DNA from 3 places in the Peribacillus sp. P4_D6 genome. Region 1 is predicted to be linked to each of the others. Evidence: riboswitches for the same ligand, from Rfam matches in the RefSeq annotation. Region 1 holds a riboswitch; each other region holds the start of a gene.
The links. A riboswitch is a leader RNA that binds a small molecule or an ion and turns the genes downstream of it on or off. The one in region 1 is predicted to bind S-adenosylmethionine.

Region 1 (5,445 bases):
TTTAATGATGCCTTTACGGGCCTTGTCATAAAGCCCTTTTGGATCACGCACTTCGCACTCTTCAATCGGACACTTTATGTATACTTCAATAAACTCCCCTTCTTCGAGTAAATCACGTACAATCTGCCGATCTGCCCTGAAAGGTGATATGAAAGCGGTCAATACGAACTGCCCACTATCCACGAATAACTTGGAAACCTCACCGATCCGCCTAATATTCTCGGTTCTATCTTCTTCAGAAAAACCTAAATCTTTATTTAAGCCATGACGGATATTATCACCATCCAAAACATAACTTCGAATATTCCGATTGTATAATTCTTTAGCGACCGCGTTTGCAATCGTTGATTTTCCGGAACCCGATAGTCCTGTAAACCATAGAACCGTGCTTTCATGCCCGTTCTGCTTCCGTCGGTGCTCCTTGGTCAATGACGTCTCATGCCATGTGACATTCGTACTTTTACTCATTTGATAATCCCCCTCTTCATGTAACCTTCCATTTATGTCCAATCAGTTATAAACTTCATTTTTTTTTAGACCTTCTATCAACACCTCGATGACTTCCTTACGGCTAAAGGTAGCTGGAGGAATTTCTCCATTACGCAACATTTCCCTTACCTTCGTTCCAGACAGGATGACATGGTCTTCCTTGCCATGCGGACAAGTTTTAGCGGAAGCCATATTGCCACATGCTTTACAGTAAAAACTATGTTCAAAGAATAATAACGTGATTCCTAACTCATCTGCGTTAAAGTTCCCAAAGATTTTTTGGGCATCGTATGTGCCATAATAATCGCCCACACCCGCATGATCACGTCCGACGATAAAATGGGTGCAACCATAATTTTTACGGACCATCGCATGGAAAATGGCTTCTCTAGGTCCTGCATAACGCATGGCAGCAGGGAAAACTGCAAGGGAGACGCGATCCTTAGGATAATATTTGTCAAGCAGAACTTTATAGCTTTCCATTCTTACATCTGCCGGAATGTCATCTGATTTAGTGGCACCGACGAGAGGATTTAAGAATAAACCGTCGACGATCTCCAATGCTGTCTTTTGAATATATTCATGTGCACGGTGAACAGGGTTCCTCGTTTGGAAACCGACAACCGTTTCCCATCCTTTTTCAGCGAAAGCCTTCCTTGTCTCGACTGGGTCCAAATAATGAGCTTGAAATAGCGGACGCTCTATTCTCTTGATCAACTTTATTTCCCCGCCGACATATACATCCCCGCGGTTATATAAGTTTTTTACTCCAGGATGCTTCTCATCAGCTGTTTGATATACCAATGTCGCTTCCAATTGCTTATCTGGAGTGTAAATATCAGAAACGGAGAGAACCCCGTATGTTTCACCATCATGGGTTAATGTTACTTCTTCACCTATAGTAAGGCTTCCTGCAGTTTCTTCGGTCAAAGGCAGCGTAATCGGGATGCTCCATACATGTCCGCTGCTTAGCCTCATATCCTTTACCACTGTCTCATAGTCACTTTTTGTAAAGAATCCTTTAATCGGGCTGTAGGCACCAGTCCCTATCAATTCAAGATCGCTYAAAGCAATTTCATCGATTTCGATTGACTTCGTTATTTTACTAAAATCATATTTTGGTTCCCAAAGATCGATTAATGTTCCTCCGTGCGGTAAACTGATTGTCATGCTAATTTCCCCCTATGGTTTCTATTTATTTATGCCTATAATTTCTATTTATTTAAGATAAATGCAATCCGCATTCCGTTTTTTGAGCCCCTTGCCAACGGCCTGAGCGTAAATCATCTGCATTGAAGGCAGGTGCAGTACACGTTTTACATCCAATGCTCGGATATCCATTATCATGCAGGACATTATATGGAAGTCCATTTTTGTGGGCATAGCGCCAAACATCTTTCCATGTCCAATGTATGAGCGGGCATATTTTAACTGATTTGAACTTATTATCCTTATTGATATACTCGGTCTTAGCCCTTGTTTCGGATTGCTCCCTCCGCAGTCCCGAAAGCCAGGCTGTTGCCGATGAAAGCACATCTGTAAGCGGAACGATTTTACGGATGTTACAGCACTTATTGGAATCACTAAGCCATAATTCATCGCCATATTCCGCCGCTTGTTCCTCAAGCGTCAAGTCAGGTTTCTTCATTTCGATCAAAAGCTTCGGATATCGCTTCTTCACTTCCTCGATCAATTGGTAAGTTTCCTCAAAATGAACATCTGTATCTAGGAAAACTATTTTTGCCGAAGGATTGACCTTCGCCAATAAATCCGTAAGCACGATGCCTTCAATACCAAAACTGCAAGCATAAATCAGTTTGTCTCCATAATGGTCATTCGCCCATTGCAGTACTTCCAAAGCACCTTTTGTCTCAGTGTCTTGAGGAAATACAGGGAAGTCCCCTGTATTGAAATTTTCATAGTTTATTAATGCAGCCAACTTTGTAGCCCCCTCTAAAAACTTGCTGTATCAGGTTAGAGTAACTGTTGATCAATTCCCGTTGTAATATCCCCCGGGTTATTTGAATCTAGGAAAAAGAGACGAATCTAACCAATACTCTCTTTATATCAGTTAAACCCGCCTCTAGTTTTTCTAGTCAGCAGATACCTTATTTAATTCTTAGTTTTTCATTTCTCTCCATTTGAATGATTTTACCATCCTGGACAATAAGTGTAATGGATCCATATTTCATTGAATTAAGCATTTCTTGAAGTCGTTCAAAAATTTCTTCAAGCTGATTCTCTTTATTCAAACCAGTTCCTCCTTTAAGAAAACCCGCGAATATTTTATTTTAAATTTTTTAGATTTATATAATTCCATACAACCTTACATTGTTATGGTCTGCCTAATATTTTCACAAAAAACAAAAATCTTTCCATGATGGAAAGATCGCAAGGTAAATATCTTTACCTTATCTTCCAAAATGATCAACATTTTGTTGGAGTTAGCACCTTGCATCCATCATGCAGGTTGCCGGACTTCAAAGGGCCAATTCCCTCCGTCGCTCTGGATAAGTTTTATTATTTTAAATATTAACATATATTTAATCCTTGTCAATGGAGTTTTCTTATAAAATAACTTGGTTTAATATTATGGATGAACTGTTATTTTTATACACACTATTCAATTTATGATTTTATGTGCATATAAATACGAAAATAGACTCGTCTTTTTAGATAAAATCTCCAAAAAAATGAGTCTATTTTCATTAATAGGCCAATTATTGACGCGTGTTATTCTATAAAAATTTCTAAGGTTCCAGTCTCTTTAAGAAGGAATTAATTTATTGAAGTCATTAATTTCTTAACTGTATCGCTTCTACAAATTCTTGAACCTGACTCTGGACGCGATCAATTAGATGCAAATCATTGATCGGATTTTCTGGATTCTGTTTATCTATTTCCTTATCAACAAAATAAATCCCCTGCAGCGGCTCGCCTTTTAATATTGAAATTAATGGTTTAAGCGCATAGTCAATCGCCAATAGATGCCTGTTACTTCCACCAATCATGATTGGCAACACCGGCTTACCCTTAAAAGCACCTTCTGGCAGCAAATCAATCAATGCTTTCAATACACCTGTATAAGAAGCCTTATATACCGGTGAACCTATAACGACTCCTCTGGCTGCTTGAATTCTCTCTGAAAGCTTTGAGATATCCTCGCTATTATATTTCCCTTGGAATAAATCATCTGCTGAGAAATCCGGAATCGAGAAATAAGCTGTAGTAAATCCTGCATTTTCGACTAATGATTGAATATGTTTTAGTGAAATGTCCGTTCTTGATGGAATAGCCGGACTTCCTGATAAAATTACGATATCGCTCATTTGATACCCTCCAATGTTACAAGATTTCCAGATATAATTTTCTTAAAGCATTTCGTGAAGTATACATTTATCGTAATTGTCTGAAAAATATAAGTCAAATCTTACACTCTGGACATCTACTCTGAATGAAAAAAAGGTCATATTTACGGCTTGATGCTCATGCCCTAAATATGACCGTTTCAATATGTATGATTTTGTTTCCCATGAATACCATATACCAAAAGTTGAGCAATGCTCTTAATTCGTTCAGAAGTAAAATATGGCTCCTTTTTTTGTTGATGGATCTCATAATGTGTAGATAAAGCCAATGTGAAAGAAATGATCCCAACATTAAATAAAATAATATCAGAGATATATTGTATCTCTCCGCTATCTATTCTCTTCTGTATTTCAATATGCCTGGCATTTGGCTTGAAAATCTGATCTACATATTGCTTTGAAATATCTTGATCGAATTGTGTTTCCCTAAATAATATCGAAAACTGTTCTTTATTTTCAAGAATTTTTTTTATCATGGTAGTAACATGATTCTCCACTAGATCATCCGTGGATAGATGGCTAGTCCCATCTTCAGATTCCTCTTTTTCATTAGGGGTAATTGTAGCCAAAAGCAAATCTTTTTTGCTGTCAAAGTATTTGTAAATAGTAGCTTCGGAAACATTGCATGCAGAGGCAATTTCATTCGTTCTTGTCATGTCAAAACCTTTAGTGGCAAAAAGAGTCCGGGCTACATTTATGATTCGTTCTTTGGTTTGCTGCCCTTTTTTCAAAAATATCAACCTTCTTTTATAAAGATAAGACCGGTTTCACCCATCTATTTCCCATGATATATCGCTGGTATCAATCGGTCAATATTACCTTTGATCTATTAGAATTCAATATTCCCATATATCATAAATAGAAAACATCATCTGGTTGGGACGATTTTTTCTTAAAATCACTTAAAAGATGCATAGCCATCATCGACCATGACTACACTTCCATTGATCGCATCCGCTTCCTCTAACGATAATAGATAGACGGCATTTGCAATGGCTTCTGGCTTAATCAATTCACCGCGCATTTGACTTGCATTCAATTTATCGATGATTCCCCTGTCTTTATAACCTTGTATGATAGGAGTGTCGACCCCGCCCGGCGCAATGCCCACAACGCGTATGCCATGAGCACCCAATTCCAAAGCTGCTGTCTGTGTCATCATTCTTACAGCGCCTTTAGTCGCCTGATAGGCAAAAGTCCCATGGGAAGCTAAGTAGCCAAACACGGAAGCGGTATTTATAATGACTCCCTTGTTACCCAGTTCCTTCATTTTCCGTCCTGCTGCCATGATTCCAAAGGCCACTCCGTGCTGGTTCACCCCAATCGTTTTGTAGTAACCTTCCATATCTTGGTCTAGGATCATACCGCCCGCACCAATGCCGGCATTATTAAACATGATATCGAGCCTTCCGTATGTTTCCACTGCTTTATTGATTAACGATTCAACATCTTCCTGCTTAGAAACATCCGTTTTAACATAAATGGCCACTCCACCATTAGCTGTTATCTGATCAACGGTTTCCCGACCCATTTCTTCATTAAAATCCGCAACAACGACCTTGTCCCCTTTTGCTGCGAATTTCAGGCA
Region 2 (11,094 bases), on a different contig from region 1:
AGGGAAGGGCATTTATACCATTATCAAAAATGATGATGATACCCTATTGTTCAATAGCTTAAAGCATAGTGAGTCCTTCCCTGATTTTGCTTCCTTCTGGGATACAAAAAAAAGGGATTTATTAAAAAGGAGTTATCTTGCTCAACAGGCGATCATACCAAAAAAACTCTTTGGACATCGTTATGATTACCGGATTCTCGTCCATTATGAAAAAGGTTTTTATAAAGTGACCGGCAAAGCGGTAAGGATGTCGCAAACCCAGGAAATTACCACCCACACTCCCCGAGGCGGAAAGCTTTTTCCTTATCAGGACCTTAAATCAAAAAACCTGGATCTGAAATTAGCGAATGTCGCCCAAAAATGCGGAGAGATACTTTCAAAAGAGCTCGGATTTCTCGGTGAGTTTTCCATTGATATAGGGGAAGACGAATCGGGCTCGCTTTTCATATACGAAGTGAACTCAAAGCCGATGCAATTCGATGAAGAAGAAATTGAAACAAACAGGCTTTTGCATTTAAAAAATCTTTTCATTGAATTAACTTTTCCCAACCTGAAAAGAAAATAACACCTCCAGCTGCCGTTTTCCATTATAATCGAATGAGAAACAGTATATATGGAGGTAATACATATGATCACTCATTTTCAATGGGAGCCATTGCATAAGAATCTGCCAGGATGGAAAATTTCCTTTTATTTCAACAAGCAGGCAGTCAAAGCCTTGTATCATAAAGATGGATCCATCGAGTGGACAGCCAATCCGCCTTCCGAAACAGATGAAACCCAACTCAAAAGCATGATACATGATTTAATGATCTTCCATGTTTATGAATGAAACCCCTTTACATTCATGAAATCGCTAAACAGAATAAAAAAAACTCCTTTGCCTAAAACTAAAGAAAAGGCTAGGAGGGATTTCTTTTGGATAAAGAAAAAATGACATTTTTGAAGGATACCGAATATGATGGCAAGGACTCCGTTTACCTGGATATCGACCGTATCATCAATGAAGGAATGGCGGGCGGAAATGTGTATGAAGTCGCTAACCTTCAGAACATCGAAGAAGCACATGATTTTTATGATGAAACAGATCCCAATGTCAATAAATGAATAATGTGGGCTCTCTTATGGAGAGCTCTCTTTTATATCAGTCAGACCGTTAAGCGGATAGCAATCAAATAGTCCCATTCTCCCTCGCACTTAAAATATTTTCGTTTAATATCGATGTAATGATATGCTCTGAATCCCATTCATGCCCAGATATCTCGATAAGGGGATAGCGATTCGGCAAAACGACCTGCTGGATTTCATGAACGGTCAGCCCTTGAGAATGCAAGCGTAAAATTTCCCCTTGGAGGTTTTCCAGATAATCCAGTTTTTTTCGAAACATCTCCTTCCCATCAGGTACATGCCCAGCATGACAGCAAAACACTTCKCCGAAGTCATAATGAAGCAATCTTTTTATGGAATCGATGATCACCGGGACGGACTCTTCCCGTAAGACAAGCTTTGTTTTGGGGGTTACGAAAAGGTCTCCTGAAAAGAGCACGCCATTATTGTGATTCAAATACACCATATGGTCCTTTGCATGACCCGGGGTAAAAATCGGCTCCCACGTTTCGGTACGGGAATGAATGGCCTTCCCTAGCGGCTCAGCTTTAAAGGCGTCTCTCTTTCCCCAGAAAATTTTGCGATATTCAGGATATTCAGCATCCTTTGCACAAACCTCAACCGACATCGGGTGAATGAAAAGAGGGACCTTTTTATGTTCCTGTATCCAGGCAGCACCCCCCGTATGGTCTTCATGATAGTGAGTCAGGGCCACTGAGTCGAAGTCTGCGGATTCATAGAATGGAATAAGCTCTTCCAATAAAATCTGTGCGCCAGTATCTATCAATAGGCCATCCGTTAAAAAGACATACACACTCATCCCCGCCTTGTTCCCGCCAGGAGTCCCATGCACGCAAACCACATCATTTATCGTCTTGATCTCTATCATTCGGTTTCCTCCCCATCATTGTATAAATATAGTTTCATCTTCCTTTTTTTAACTTTACTATAATAACTGTAGTACCACTTTACCTTTTTGACAAGGAAATATTGGAATGAATAGCCTCGATGAAAATGCTGGATTATTGCATAATAGCCCATTTTCAATGAATCGTTTTAACGGACTGTACCAGATTTAATGACAAAAAAATAAAAGAAACGATTGACAATGCCGGATTTTACAAATAATATAGATTATATTATAAAACTTGAAATATTCTAAAATAATAATTTACTTATCAAGAGTGACGGAGGGATCAGGCCCTGTGATGTCCGGCAACCGCCCTTAGGGAACGGTGCCAATTCCTGCAGAATGATTGCATTCTGAAAGATAAGCCGAGATATGATTTCGCTGCCTCTTTCTGAATGATAGAGGCAGCTTTTTTAATGTTTAAGGGGGAAAGCTCATGATTGAAATCCGTTCAGTCCGAAAGGAATACGTCTCGAAGAAAAACCGAGTTATCGGAGTGGATAACGTAACTTTAACCATTCAAACTGGTGAAATATATGGAATTGTCGGCTACAGCGGAGCTGGAAAAAGCTCATTGCTCCGCTGCTTGAATTTGCTTGAACGTCCGACAGGTGGAAATATCATTATCGACGGCATTGAATTAACCTCTTTATCTAGCAAAGAGCTTCGTAAACAACGGCAAAAAATCGGAATGATATTCCAGCACTTTTCCCTGGTCAGTTCAAAAACCGTTTATGAAAATGTCGCTTTCGCCTTAAGGGCCGCGCATCGATCGAAGGACGCGACTAAGTTACGTGTATTGGAATTGTTGGAAATAGTAGGGCTCAGCGATAAGAAAGATGTCTATCCTGCACAGCTTAGCGGTGGACAGAAGCAACGGGTCGGCATAGCTCGCGCGTTAGCAAATGAACCCACTGTACTATTATGTGATGAAGCGACTTCAGCCCTTGATCCAACCACTACAAAAGCGATTTTACAGTTATTGAAAAAGATAAGCAGTGAGCTTGGTATCACCATCGTGTTGATTACACATGAAATGGAAGTGGTCAAAGAACTATGCCACCGAGTCGCCGTGATGCAGGATGGCCGGGTAATTGAAGAAGGACCCGTTTATGAAATATTTTCACAGCCCAAACAGGAGTTAACGAAGCAATTCATTGGCAGTGTACTGGATTTCGAACTCCCTTCGCACTTGATTGAAGAAAGTGAAGGTACGATTATTAAGATCCAATTCGAAGGGCAAACCGCCGGTGAATCGATTCTTTCGGATACTCTCCAATCCCATGCAGTAAAGGGAAATATTTTACACGGTAAAATTGAGTATATCCAGGATGTTCCTTTAGGCATTTTAATCATCGAGTTAATTGGCGATGCCGTCCAAATTCATTCGGCATTGGAATATATAAAAGATCGTTCCAGTTCTGTGGAGGTGTTAAAACATGTCACTGCTTAATCCCATCGTCAATATTTTACCTGATCTTAATAAAGCCTTTCTTGAAACGATTTATATGGTTGGCGTTTCTCTTGCAGTAGCCCTGCTGATCGGTTTACCGCTTGGAGTATTGCTATTTTCAACAACCAGGAATTTATTTTTTGAAAATGGCATCGTGAATCGATCTCTCGGTTTCGCAGTCAATATTGTCCGTTCAATCCCGTTCATCATTCTCTTGGTCGCCCTCCTTCCTTTAACGGACCTACTTACAGGATCGACGATAGGGCCAAGAGCAGCTTCTGTATCCCTGTCCGTATCCGCAATCCCTTTTTTTGCAAGGATTGTTGAAACGGCATTACGTGAAATAGACAGAGGAGTGATTGAAGCTGCAATTGCCGTAGGTGCCACTCCATGGATGATCATTAAGGATGTACTTCTTCCAGAGGCAAAACCGGGAATCATTCAAGGACTGACATTAACGACCATTTCGCTAATCGGTTACTCAGCAATGGCTGGGACAATCGGCGGTGGCGGAATTGGCGACCTGGCCATCCGGTACGGATATTACCGATATGACAACACAGTCATGATCACGACGATCGTCGTGCTGATCTGCCTTGTGCAACTCATTCAAATGGTTGGTGACAAAGTTTCATACATAGTTAACAAGCGATAGGTTCAATCACTTTTTTTAATGACTCAATACATTTCATTACTCAGGAGGAATTTCAAATGAAGAAAATAGCTTCGTTATTATCAGTCTGTGCACTTGCACTCGGCTTGGCAGCTTGCGGGAGCGATGATGCATCCCCAAATACAGAAGACAAAAAAGAATTGAAGATCGGGGCGACTACCGGGCCGTACGCCGATATGGTTAAGGAGGCCATCAAACCGGGTCTGGAAGATCTCGGATACAAAATAGAGATCGTCGAATTCACCGACTATATCCAGCCGAATAAGTCGCTTGGCAACAACTCGATCGACGCCAACCTTTTCCAGCATAAAGTGTACATGGATAACTTCGCTAAAGAAAATGATTTAAAGCTTTCCGACCTTATCATAGTTCCAACAGCGCCAATGGGCATATATTCTAATAAGTATAATTCATTGAAAGAAGTGAAAGACGGTACATCCCTTGCAGTGCCCAATGATCCGGTTAACCTGGCACGTGCACTAAAAGTGCTGGTGGATGAAGGGTTGATTGAAGTCGATCCAAATGTCGACCCTTTAAAAGTATCTGAAAAGGATGTAACGAAAAATCCAAAAAACATCCAGCTAAAACTATTGGAATCCGCTCAATTGCCCCGCGCAACAGACAGCGTAGACCTATCGGCGGTCCCTGGCAACTTTGCTCTTGCAGCGAAAATGGACCTCAAGGATGCCCTAGTTTTAGAAAACATGCCGGATATGTATCGAAACGTTGTTGCAGTGAATACAAAAGATGTAGACGCTCAATTTGCCAAGGATATTAAATCAGTAGTGGAATCCGACCAGTTTGAAAAAGTGATCGATGACAAATTTGCCGGATTCGGAAAACCAGACTGGATGAATTGATCAAATAATCAAGGCCTGCTTCCCCTTTACCGGGAACAGGCCTTTCATTAAGGAGAGAAAATATGAATACCTTACTGGAGGTCCGCAGCGGGCCCGCTTATTACGCCTGTAAAGCAAATGTCCTTGAAAACCTGGAAGTGAAACTGAGTAGAGGGAATATTCGTAAAGTGCTCGTTATTCATGGACAAAAGTCCTGGGAAGTTACTGAACCCTTCTTTCCTTCCTTAGAAAATATTGAGACGATCTTTTTCACATACGGAGGGGAATGCAGTGACCCGGAAATTGAACGCGTCAAGAAGGCAGCTCTTGAACATGGTGCAGATGCCTTAATTGGCATTGGCGGCGGTAAGTTGCTCGACCTCGCCAAATCGGCCGGAAACTCGCTTCAAAAGGAAATCATCCTCATTCCAACCTTGGCTTCCACCTGCGCTGCCTGGACACCGTTGAGTGTCATTTATGATGATAATGGTTCATATGTCCGTTATGATATTCATGAAAAAAGCACTTGGATGTTATTGATCGAACCAGGAATTCTTCTTAATTCGCCAATTAACTATTTACGTGCTGGAATCGGCGATACATTGGCGAAATGGTACGAGGGCAATGCACTGGCCGAAAAGCTTGCCACCAAGTCCGTTTGTATTGAATTGGCCCATCTGGCCGCAAGGCAATGCCAGGAAGTTTTATTGACATATGGCGAGGAAGCCTTAGCTGATTTGGAAAAAGGGAAATGGACAGATGCGCTGCAGCGTGTAATTGAAACGAACATCATCACAGGTGGTCTTGTTGGTGGGTTTGGCGGCCAGTACTTGCGCGTTGCCGGTGCCCACTCCATTAATAACGGCATGACTTCCATCACCCAAGCGCATCATTTACTTCACGGGGAAAAAGTGGCATATGGCATTTTAGTCCAGCTTGTGCTAGAAGGGAAATTCTCGGAAATCAAACAATTGCTGCCCATCTACCGGGTGCTTAAATTGCCGATGACATTGCTTGATATTGGCCTGACTGTTGAACATAAGGCGGAACTTCAACAGATTGCAGCCCACTCTGTCAAAGAAGGTGAAGACATCCATCTTCTTTTCCCTGATATCAACAAGGAAAAAGTGGCAGCCGCCATGGAAAACCTTGAAATACTTACAAACCATGCAAGCCCTTCCTAAAAAAGCGATGGGGTTTTGACCCCATCGCTTTTTTTGATTCCTCATTGTATAAAATCATCATTTCCACCAAGCATACATAATGTGCCATTAATACTTCAGTATAATAAAAGAAGGTCTCAACCTATTGTCTGTTTCCATAATCCAAGAAGATCACTTTCATGTTGTCTGTGCATGCCTGCTTTTCTATCGGCGGATTCCGGACGGCCCTTTTCCCAATTCCATATATCTTCGAGAGTTTCTGATAGGGGACGGAATGTTAGTCCATTATTGATTGCTTTATCGTTGTCGACAGCCAAAAACCCATTCAAAGGTTCCTTACCTCCTGGTAAAGGGAATTCTTCCGGTATCCATAAAGGCATTTCTCCCCACGGCTCTACTTTATTGTCATTTAAAAATTTTTCAGAGACCCATGTAAAGGCAGCATTACTTCTTGTTACCTTTTTGCAGCCTTCAAGTATTTGCCCCATAGTCAGTGTGTATTCTGGCCCAACGGCATTATACGTACCTGTCACGCCTTTTTCCATCATTTGGATGATCCATTGAGCCAAGTCCCTTGCATCGATAATTTGGATTGGACGTCCAGGACGTCCAGGCGCTAAAACTTCTCCCCCTTCCGCTATTCTTTTAAGCCAGTACGGCATTCGGTCAGTGTAATCATATGGACCTACTATTTGCCCGGCACGAATTGACAATACTTTCCCCGGCAGTTCTTTTTCAGCTGCTTTTTCGCTTAATGATTTTAACGGTCCATAATATTCACCGTATATCGGTCCAGCCGTTCCGCGGGTTATTTCTTCTGCTTTATCATCATTTAGTGCATGAACCTCTCCATTTTCATCAATACCTGGTTCGGTTGGATCACTATAAACCGAGATGCTTGAAATATATGTATAATGTTTAACTTGATTAAGCAACCTGCAAGATTTTGATACAGTTCGAGGGATAAAGCCTGATGTATCAATTACTGCATCCCACTGTCTTCCTTTCAGCATTTCAAGATCCCCGTCGCGGTCCCCTTTTAACTGTTCTATTTCGGGGAAAACATAAGGGTCATTTCCACGATTAAAAAGTGTGACATCATGCCCCTTCTCTATTGCAGCTTTTGCTATATATCGGCCTAAAAACCGTGTACCACCCAATATTAAAATGTTCATGGATCTCCTCCTCTTAAACGATATTCCATAAAGCATACGCAATACCCTTTCTTGAAATTAATAATACTTGCAACTTTTCTTTGGTTTTCCCTTCTCGGAAAAACTAAAGATATCCTAATCTTTTGAACTTTATTCTTTTTCGCTATAATGATATGGAAAGGGAGAAAGAAGGTGGAACCGATGCTTGAAAATCTTAAACAAAAATTCCCGAACGCTCTTACCAATAAAAAGGATACTGATGATATTTCTAATTATGTTTGGTTCGAAGACTTCAGAAGTATACTTGGTATTCCCCGTTCAGAAATCACAGCAGAAGAAATCCGTTTATTGGAACTGCTTTTTGTTCCTTCCATAAACCCAAATAACCTCAATGCACATCCAGGCTCATCATGGAAAAATTTTTTATCCGAACCGAATGCACCATTGCCTTTAACGAGCTGGGAGAATGTTCGATTCCTTCATTTCAAGTTGACACATGCTGATTTTTCCAACTCCGATTTTGAAGGGGCCTTCCTCGCTTTCGTTCCATCTGACGCAGCTATTATTTGGGAAAATGAAACGGCAGGCGTCTTAATTGAACCGGACAAGGATGAACCATTATCAAATAAAGAACTGATCGCCATTACTTCCACACTTGAAAGTGACTTTTATGTAAAGACCCGTATGTTCACCGGGCGATTTCACCCTGTAGATCAAGACCTTCGCCATCACTGGACTCAGGAGAAAAAGTGTTTTGAAGTGGCACAGGTGCATCTGCCGGATATAAAAGTGACTGATTTGGCAGACATCATCCCATACTCATTAATAAATGATCCATCCTTTAAGAATGCAAATTGGTTTATCAATGAAATTCTTGGGAAGACCAAGCAGGATACTGAGCTTATCAAAACGGTTAAAACGTATATCGAATGTAACTCCAATGCCACATATGCCGCCAAACAGCTTTATATACATCGGAACAGCTTACAATACCGAATCGATAGATTCTCTGAAAAAACTGGTCTCGATATTAGAAACTTCCGTCATGCCCTTACTGCATACTTGATACTTTTACTGAATGATTAATTTCCAATGTAAACACTTTTTTGTGCAATATGCCCATACTTTTTTCAAAACCTATAGCTTAGACTATAGCTAATTGGTACAAGTAATCTAAGAGTTTAAAAGGGGGATTTTTCATGGCAGAGTTAGTGTTAGATCATATATTCAAGATTTATGATAAAAAGGTGACGGCTGTTAAAGACTTCAACCTTCGTGTTGCCGATAAGGAATTCATCGTTTTTGTGGGACCTTCAGGTTGCGGGAAATCAACGACATTAAGGATGATTGCCGGACTGGAAGACATTTCCCAAGGGGATTTATACATAGACGGCAAGCGAGTCAATGATGTCCCCCCTAAAGATCGCGATATTGCGATGGTTTTCCAGAACTATGCCTTATATCCTCATATGTCTGTATTTGACAATATGGCATTCGGATTAAAGCTCAGGAAAACGCCAAAAGCTGAAATCAAGCAAAGAGTAAATGAAGCGGCAAGGATTCTCGGACTTGAAGAGCTGCTAAACAGGAAACCTAAAGCGCTTTCAGGTGGTCAGCGCCAGCGTGTTGCACTTGGCCGTGCAATTGTAAGGGACGCAAAAGTTTTCTTGATGGATGAGCCATTATCCAATCTCGACGCAAAACTGCGGGTACAAATGCGCGCGGAAATAGCTAAACTGCATAAACGGCTCGACACCACAACGATATATGTCACACATGACCAAACAGAGGCAATGACCATGGCGACACGTCTTGTTGTAATGAAAGATGGTATCATCCAACAGGTCGGTGCTCCAAAGGATGTTTATGAGAAACCAATAAACGTGTTTGTCGGCGGCTTTATCGGATCGCCTGCCATGAACTTCTTTACCGGAACATTAAAAGAAGGCACAATCAAAATAGGCGAACAAACGCTTGAAATACCTGAATTTAAGATAAAAATGCTACGTGATCAAGGATATGTCGGAAAAGAAGTAATCCTTGGAATCCGTCCGGAAGATTTCCATAATGAAGGAGCTTATTTCACGGAGTCCCCTAACACTACATTCACGACCCAAATTGATGTAGCCGAACTCATGGGCGCGGAGATCATGCTCTACTCCACTTTAGAGGGGCAGGACTTCGTTGCAAGGGTCGATGCCAATAACATTATCCAGGCAGGCGAAAAGATCGAACTTGCCCTCGACATGAATAAAGCGCACTTTTTTGATAAAGGGACCGAACATCGCATTTTAGTTGAAGAAGATGAACAGATGCAGGAAAGCATGAAGTTATCTGCCAATTAAACATGAAAAGACCCATTCATTATGGGTCTTTTTACGTTTATTAAAATAAAGGGCGATTCATTCCTGGACCAATACCACTTCATCATGTCCGCATTCAGGGCATTTCATGAGATGGGGGCATTGCCCTTTTTGAAGGGATTGAGGGTATCCGTCGTTTTCTTTAAGTATGTCGATATCCATATAAGCACTGTAATCATCAGCATAATCCATGAATTTCCCTTTATCCTCAAGTTCACTGCCGCATTCCGGGCAATCCACATGAATTTTTCTTAGACCGTTGCAAAGCGGGCATATAGACATTGTTTTTCCTCCTGTTCCAGATACTTATGATTTCAGTATTTGTCGATTCCAGTATTTTAACACATGGAAACACCCTCCCTAATGTTAGAGGGAGGGTGCTTCCATCCAATTATTTATTAACCATGTTAGCAGGATCGACCCATGCTTTGAATTCATCTTCCGTCAGGAACTCCAGTTTCAATGCCGCTTCTTTTAACGTGGAGTTGTCCTTGAAGGCAGTTTTGGCGATCTTGGCTGCTTTTTCATAACCGATATGCGGGTTCAATGCTGTTACCAGCATAAGGGAACGCTCTACATTTTCTTTGATCTTATCTTCATTTGCAGTGATGCCAACCGCACAATTATCGTTGAAGGAATGAATGCCTTCCGTCAATAATTTGACCGTTTGCAGGAAGTTATAGATGATGACTGGTTTGAATACATTCAATTCAAAGTTACCTTGGCTTGCTGCAAAGCCAATTGTAGCATCGTTACCCACGATTTGTGTCGCAATCATGGTAAGCGCTTCACTTTGGGTCGGATTGACTTTACCTGGCATGATGGAGCTGCCCGGCTCGTTTTCCGGAATGGCAATTTCTCCGATTCCGCTTCTCGGTCCACTTGCAAGCCATCTGACATCGTTCGCAATTTTCATTAAATCTGCCGCCAATGCTTTCAAAGCACCGTGTGCGTAGACGATTTCGTTATGGCTAGTCAATGCATGGAACTTATTATCAGATGTGACAAAAGGATATCCTGTATCCGCTGCAATTTGTTTGGCAGAAAGTCCCGGGAATTCTTTCTTTGTATTGATTCCGGTTCCTACAGCCGTTCCGCCTAGAGCAAGGTTCAATAGTTTTTGGCTGCTTTCCTCAATCATCGCCAAATCTTTATCGAGCATCGCTTTCCAACCGGAAATTTCTTGTCCTAATGTTAAGGGTGTAGCATCTTGAAGATGTGTCCGGCCGATTTTCACGACATCCCAAAATTCTTTTTCTTTTGTATCGAATGTATCACGAAGTGCTTTGATGGCAGGAACCAATTTTTCAGCGACTTCCATAAAGGCTGCAATATGCATGGCAGTCGGGAAAGTATCATTTGAGCTTTGTGCCTTGTTAACATCATCATTCGGGTGAAGGATTTCCGATTCACCATTTTCTTTTAACCATTC
Region 3 (6,289 bases), on a different contig from region 1:
TCTGAAGTGAACCCTTCATTGGACGAAAATAATAAGACCGTTACATTGGCAGGGCATTTAATAAATGAGGTTTTGCTGCATTTTAAATAATGGACATGGGATGGCGGCAAATCCAATTCGGTCTTCCCAGAAAGAGCGTTTCTTTTCGTATCGACTGTTGGGGCTTTCCTTAATGTTATCTTCAATATTGAAGCGAAAAACCTTTAAAGCCCCCAGACTGTCCATGAATCATTCATGGACAGTTTTTTGCGCCTCCTTCACAAGGATTCATGGTCCTTGGCATTGCTTCGTTCGACTAACCATTTAAAGTATAAAGGCATGTGAATTTTCCATGCCTCTGCTAAGTTCAATACTGATACTTGTGGGTTTTTGGTTTATAATAACAACCATCTAGCCTTTTGAGGAGGGATTCCATGAATGAATATAAAGTAACGGTCAGGAATGGCAGTACCTTAATTTTGTCGGAAATCATTAAAGCTGAAGATGAAAGAGAAGTCCTTGGCACTCTTTTGATTTCCAGCGAATTATTTAATCAACCATTTACTGATATCAGGATTTTAGAAAGCTGATTTGTGCCTGCCCATTCCATTTGATACACTGTAATAAATCTTAATACGGTGGCGATATTATGTGTGGACGTTTCACTCTTTTCACTGACATAGAAGAAATAAAAGAACGGTTTGATATCCAAGGGTCATTTGATGAGGAATACCAATTCAGCTACAATATTGCTCCCTCCCAATCCGTGCTCTCCGTCATTAATGACGGGGTAAGGAACCGACTTGGATATCTTCGGTGGGGACTCATTCCTTTCTGGGCAAAAGACGAAAAAGCGGGCTACAAAATGATCAATGCCAGAGCGGAAACCATTGCTGAGAAAGCAAGCTTCAGGAATGCGTATAAGAAGAAGAGATGCTTGATAATCGCTGACTCTTTTTATGAATGGAAGAAGACACCAGAAAGAAAAATACCGATGCGGATAAAACTGAAGAATCATGCTCCATTTGGAATGGCCGGTCTCTGGGAATCCTGGAAATCTCCTGAAGGCATCAGCATCTATTCGTGCTCTGTTATAACAACTGTGCCAAATGAGCTAATGACCAGCATTCATGACCGCATGCCTGTCATCCTAAAACCAGAAGATGAAAAAGATTGGTTGAATCCTTCCATTAATGATCCTGCATATCTGCAACAGTATTTAAAATCATTCGATTCGGAACAGATGGAAGCATTTGAAGTATCGAATGATGTGAACTCGACTAAAAATAATTCACCTAACCTAATCCAACAAATTTGCTGAGAGGTCATTATACCTCTCAGAATGTAGACAACTCGATGAAGATCGAGTTTGTCTGCATTTTTTTTATGGTTTTTACAATTTGACGTCGCCTCAAGGCACTCGCTTTTCCCCCAGGAGTCTCGCACACCCGCTCCAATCAACTTAGATCTCTTTATAAACAGTAAGGAGTGCATGTGAAACACTTTAAAAATTAACCCTTGCGAAAATAGACAAAATGCTGTACTGTTATATTTGCTTTTCAAAACGACTTTCGATGTCACGAACTCAGGCAAGTTTCCAGCGTGGTACTTTTCTGGCAGGCATCGTAATTTTTAAATAATTATATAATGTAATCTTCTTATCAAGAGAGACGGAGGGACTGGCCCGAAGATGTCTCGGCAGCGGACTTAAATGGAGTGCTGTGCCAAATCCAGCAGGCTGATTTTCGCCTGAAAGATAAGGAGGGTGTTTTTTATAAATTAAAAGACCTCTTCTTGTTATTAAATAGAAGGGGTCTTTTTTTATGCCAGTTTTTTGCTACAGCTCCATGACTGGAAAATCAGGTAGGTTCAAATTGGAGTTATTTGCGAAAACTGTTAATAGAATAAGAGCTGTGACACATGTCGCGGGAAAAATAAAAAGAGGTGTACATCATGAGTGCAAACAATAAAGGGAATCCATGGGCATTGATCCCATTTGTCGTATTTTTAATTTTATTTATTGGATCCGGAATCATCACTAAAGATTTTTATTCATTTCCGGTGATTGTAGCGATTTCCATTGCATCGGCAGCTGCATTGGCGATGAATCGGAAAGAGACATTCAATGAAAAGGTTGATATCTTCTGTAAAGGTGCCGGGGACGCCAATATTATGTTAATGGTTATCATTTTCCTTTTGGCCGGCGCTTTTGCCGAAGTTGCCAATGGCATGGGGGCAGTTGAATCAACCGTGAATCTTGCCTTAGCTGTTTTCCCCCAAAATCTATTAATGGTGGGGATTTTCATCATCRCATGTTTTATTTCTCTATCCATGGGGACAAGCATGGGAACGATCGTTGCCCTGGCACCTATCGGGGTAGGGATTAGTGAACAAACTGATATTTCACTTGCCCTTTCAATGGCAGCCGTTATTGGTGGTGCGATGTTTGGGGATAACCTTTCATTCATTTCAGATACGACAATCGCTGCTGTCCGAACTCAGGGAACGAAAATGAAKGATAAGTTTAAAGTGAATTTTTTCATCGTTTTACCTGCAGCCATCATCACATGTGCCATCCTAGGAATTTTAACGATGGGTGAACAGGCTGACATTTCCCAACAGTCTTATGATTGGGTGAAGATTCTTCCGTATCTTTGCGTATTGGTCACTGCATTGGCAGGAGTCAATGTGTTCTTGGTCCTTTCCATAGGAATCGTATTTGCCGGAATCATCGGCTTGGCTGATGGTAGTTATCAACCGTTGGGTATCATTCAAAAAGTTGGAGAAGGAATGGCGGGAATGTATGAAATCTCCTTCCTTGCCATTTTAATTGCAGGTATGGTAGCTGTAATCAAACATAATGGTGGCATTGACTATTTACTCCACCTAGTGACACGAAATAGCAAATCGAAAAAAGGGGCGGAATTCAGCATTGCGGGGCTTGTTGGTTTAACGAACCTTTCAACGGCAAATAACACGATTTCGATTATCATTGCCGGGCCACTTGCCAAAAATATTTCTGAAAAATATGGGATTGATCCGCGAAAATCGGCGAGCGTCCTTGACATTTTTGCATGTTGTATCCAAGGGTTGATCCCATATGGAGCACAACTGCTTGTTGCAGCAGGGGTAGCAAAAATTTCTCCGTTAAGCATCTTGCCGTATTCATATTACCCAATCCTGATTGGACTTTGTGGCATCATTGCCATCCTGATTGGTTTTCCACGGTTTCAGCCGGGAAATGATGAAATGAAGAAACGTACCTCTTAAAAAGAGAATATAATAAGAAAACACCCTGAATCACTGGATGCAGGGTGTTTTCTGTATGGTAAATACATAAACATAATAAAGTTTTCTCATACTTTTCAATTTTTTTGCTTAATTCCGGTCCAAATTAATGATGGTTGTGTGTGAGACACCTGTCATGAATAGAGGACAACACCAACTAAACCGGAAAGAATAATTATATAGGCTGGATGCCAGCGTAATTTCATTAGGGCAAATAACGATAAACCAAAAACGATTAATAAGCTTATCGTATGCCATGAAAAGTTCACGGCTATCATATGATTGGAAAGTGCTAAACTGATCGCTGCAAAGATGATCAAACTAGTGACAATCGGTCTTAATCCATAAAACATGGATTGAATAACTGGATAATGATTCAATTTGCTGAAAAATGTGGCTATAACGGTTACGAATATAATGGCAGGAAGCAAGATTCCTAGAGCAGATGATATGGCTCCTGCTAACCCAGCAGTGGAATAGCCAACGAGAATGGCACTATTGGCGGTGACAGGTCCTGGGGACATTCCGGAAATGGCGATTATATCGGTGAATTCCTGCGTTGTCATCCATCCATGCTGTGAGACTTCCGATTCTATTACGGGAATCATGGCGTATCCGCCTCCGAAAGATACAAAGCCGATAATAAAGAAGGTGCTAAACAACTCCCACAATTCCATCATTCCATCACATGCTTTCTTAAAAATTAGTTAGACCCTATTTTGTGTTACCTATATGCCAGCACCCATGAAAGGTTCGAAATCATTTTCTTCTATTTTCCTATCTTTTTTGTCCATCTTGACATCGTAACCTAATTTTCTCTTAATGGAGATGGTCACAATACCCGCTAGAGCTCCTGCTAATATAACCATCACAGGGTGAAGAAAGAAGAGGACGGGAATTCCTGCTATTAAAATACAGAAAGTTGATTTGTCTACAACTGCGGTTTTTCCTATCTTGATAGCCGCATAGGCGATGATGGCTACAATGGAAGCTCTTATCGATATGAATGCGGATTCTACCTTCGGATTATCCTGTATGAAAAAATACACAATGCCCAGGAGCAGAACAATTAAAAAGGTAGGTAATGAAACACCGATCATGGCTGCCAATGCCCCCTTCATTCCGGCAATTCGATGGCCGATAAAGGTGGCGGAGTTAATGGCGACAGCTCCCGGTACGGACTGAGATAAAGCAAAAACATCCGTAACTTCTTCGCTTTTCATCCATTTTCTCTTTACGACCACTTCATTTTCGATTAAAGGGATCATCGCAAACCCGCCTCCGAATGTGACAGGTGCTATTTTAAAAAAGGTCCAAAATAATTGGAATAGAGTTTTCCATTGTCCTTTCATTGACATCAGTCACTTCCTTTGCATGCTTTGTTTAATTCTTATCATTAACATATCAAAGAAAAAGGGCTGGGTAAATTGCAACAAAATCATCGGGTATAACAAAACGTTATACCCAGAAGATTTATCCGTTTTATTAGAATGCCGCCAAAAATTGAATACCCTTAGAATGTATCTCACTATTTTCATTTCACCATTTACCTAATGATGCTATCATTTTAATAAACTATCTAAAAACATGGAGGTCGTTTTCTTGAAATTGGAAAATCTGAAAATGTTTTGTTTAGTGGTGGATGAAGGAAGTATAAGCCAGGCAGCGAGGTTAAGTTTCTTATCACAGCCGGCTGTAACACGGCAGATCCATCAACTGGAAAATTATTATAACACTTTGTTATTCGACCGTGAGGAAGGAAGGCTGAGAGTTACAGAAGCAGGAAAGCTGTTATACCCTTTTGCAAAAGCCATAGTAAATGACTTCAACCATTCAAAAGAAGTGATTCAGCAATCGACGGGGAAGTACAATGCAAATCTCATAGTAGGGGCTTCCTTGACTATCGGTGAGTATTTATTGCCTAGCTTGCTTGGGAGATTCAAAAAACAACAGCCAGAAATAAAAGTGACATTGACGATAAAAAATACGCCCCGGGTTCTGGAGGATCTTTCAAACGATGTCATTGATTTGGCCTTGGTGGAAGGACTTGTGGAAAACACCGATTTTATTGTAGACAAGTTCGCCGAAGACGAATTGATATTGGTATGTCCATCCGACCACCCATGGAAAGACAGAAAAGAAATTCAGCTAGAGGAATTGGGAAATGAAAGGATGATTTGGCGTGAATCCATTTCCGGAACACGGCTTATCGTAGAAAATATGCTAAGGGAGTATGGGGTTTTAGAAAAAATTGAAAGCTACATGGAGATTGGTAGTACACAAGCGATAAAAAGTGCGGTTGAAGCCGGACTTGGAATCAGCATTTTGCCAAGGTTGACAGTGGCAAGAGAATTGGAGCAAGGCTTTTTGCGGGAAGTGGATATATACAGAATAAATATGGCAAGAAATTTATGGCTAGTCAGGAAAAACAAGCGTTTTAATAAAATAGGGGTGTCTAAATTTGTTGATTTTCTTCAATAAGGATGGGACGCTGCCTTTGTTCACTCTTACAATTGGCAGCGTTTTCAGTTTCGTGATTAACGGCGTGGCCCCGGCAGCTAGCAAAAGTCATGGTAAATTGAATATACAGCATTGATTATAAAAGCTCTTCTCTATCGGGGGGGCATTATGTATTTGGTTATTCAGTCTTCGGTTAGACAAACAAAGGGGTTAATGGGCATAATAAAAGATCTAATGATGGTTCGGAGATGATATAGCGTGGAGTTAAAGGAAATAAAGAAGCTCGCCAATGCATTAAATGAAACAGCAACTTGTATATTGCTTGCAGTCTCGAACGAAACCGATGTCGGCTCCTATTCGTGCAATTGATGAAATCCAGGTACAAAAGCATAAAGCTAGTCTTGTCTGCCCACATTGCGACAGCCATTTTGTTGTGCGATTTGGTAAATACGTTATCAAAACATGTGCTGGAGAGGTGAAACAGCAGCGTTACAGCTGTAAAGCCTGCCATCAAACCTTCAACGACCTCACAAACACGCCTCTTCAACGCACCAGAAGACCA

Region 2: another riboswitch for S-adenosylmethionine. It lies ahead of AC1DVB_RS15095 (methionine ABC transporter ATP-binding protein); the one in region 1 lies ahead of AC1DVB_RS20635 (YezD family protein).
Region 3: another riboswitch for S-adenosylmethionine. It lies ahead of AC1DVB_RS23910 (Na+/H+ antiporter NhaC family protein); the one in region 1 lies ahead of AC1DVB_RS20635 (YezD family protein).

Annotation. Positions count from the first base shown of each region.
Region 1 is NZ_JBFUIQ010000098.1:9,062-14,506, forward strand. It holds gene cysC (adenylyl-sulfate kinase) at 1-468, opposite strand, end outside; gene sat (sulfate adenylyltransferase) at 511-1,659, opposite strand; gene AC1DVB_RS20630 (phosphoadenylyl-sulfate reductase) at 1,712-2,428, opposite strand; gene AC1DVB_RS20635 (YezD family protein) at 2,598-2,741, opposite strand; SAM riboswitch class I at 2,898-3,006, opposite strand; gene ssuE (NADPH-dependent FMN reductase) at 3,285-3,818, opposite strand; gene AC1DVB_RS20645 (TetR/AcrR family transcriptional regulator) at 3,998-4,588, opposite strand; gene AC1DVB_RS20650 (SDR family NAD(P)-dependent oxidoreductase) at 4,756-5,445, opposite strand, start outside.
Region 2 is NZ_JBFUIQ010000046.1:16,459-27,552, reverse strand. It holds gene AC1DVB_RS15115 (YheC/YheD family endospore coat-associated protein) at 1-565, shown strand, start outside; gene AC1DVB_RS15110 (YheE family protein) at 629-832, shown strand; gene AC1DVB_RS15105 (hypothetical protein) at 919-1,107, shown strand; gene AC1DVB_RS15100 (MBL fold metallo-hydrolase) at 1,172-1,996, opposite strand; SAM riboswitch class I at 2,280-2,384, shown strand; gene AC1DVB_RS15095 (methionine ABC transporter ATP-binding protein) at 2,454-3,470, shown strand; gene AC1DVB_RS15090 (methionine ABC transporter permease) at 3,457-4,125, shown strand; gene AC1DVB_RS15085 (MetQ/NlpA family ABC transporter substrate-binding protein) at 4,182-5,003, shown strand; gene AC1DVB_RS15080 (iron-containing alcohol dehydrogenase family protein) at 5,066-6,166, shown strand; gene AC1DVB_RS15075 (NAD-dependent epimerase/dehydratase family protein) at 6,283-7,320, opposite strand; gene AC1DVB_RS15070 (PucR family transcriptional regulator) at 7,501-8,385, shown strand; gene AC1DVB_RS15065 (ABC transporter ATP-binding protein) at 8,499-9,644, shown strand; gene AC1DVB_RS15060 (hypothetical protein) at 9,702-9,944, opposite strand; gene fumC (class II fumarate hydratase) at 10,054-11,094, opposite strand, start outside.
Region 3 is NZ_JBFUIQ010000158.1:567-6,855, forward strand. It holds partial or broken gene AC1DVB_RS23895 (formimidoylglutamase) at 1-90, shown strand, start outside; gene AC1DVB_RS23900 (hypothetical protein) at 414-569, shown strand; gene AC1DVB_RS23905 (SOS response-associated peptidase) at 629-1,300, shown strand; SAM riboswitch class I at 1,635-1,742, shown strand; gene AC1DVB_RS23910 (Na+/H+ antiporter NhaC family protein) at 1,933-3,249, shown strand; gene AC1DVB_RS23915 (chromate transporter) at 3,402-3,947, opposite strand; gene AC1DVB_RS23920 (chromate transporter) at 3,996-4,625, opposite strand; gene AC1DVB_RS23925 (LysR family transcriptional regulator) at 4,870-5,748, shown strand; partial or broken gene AC1DVB_RS23930 (transposase) at 5,986-6,289, shown strand, end outside.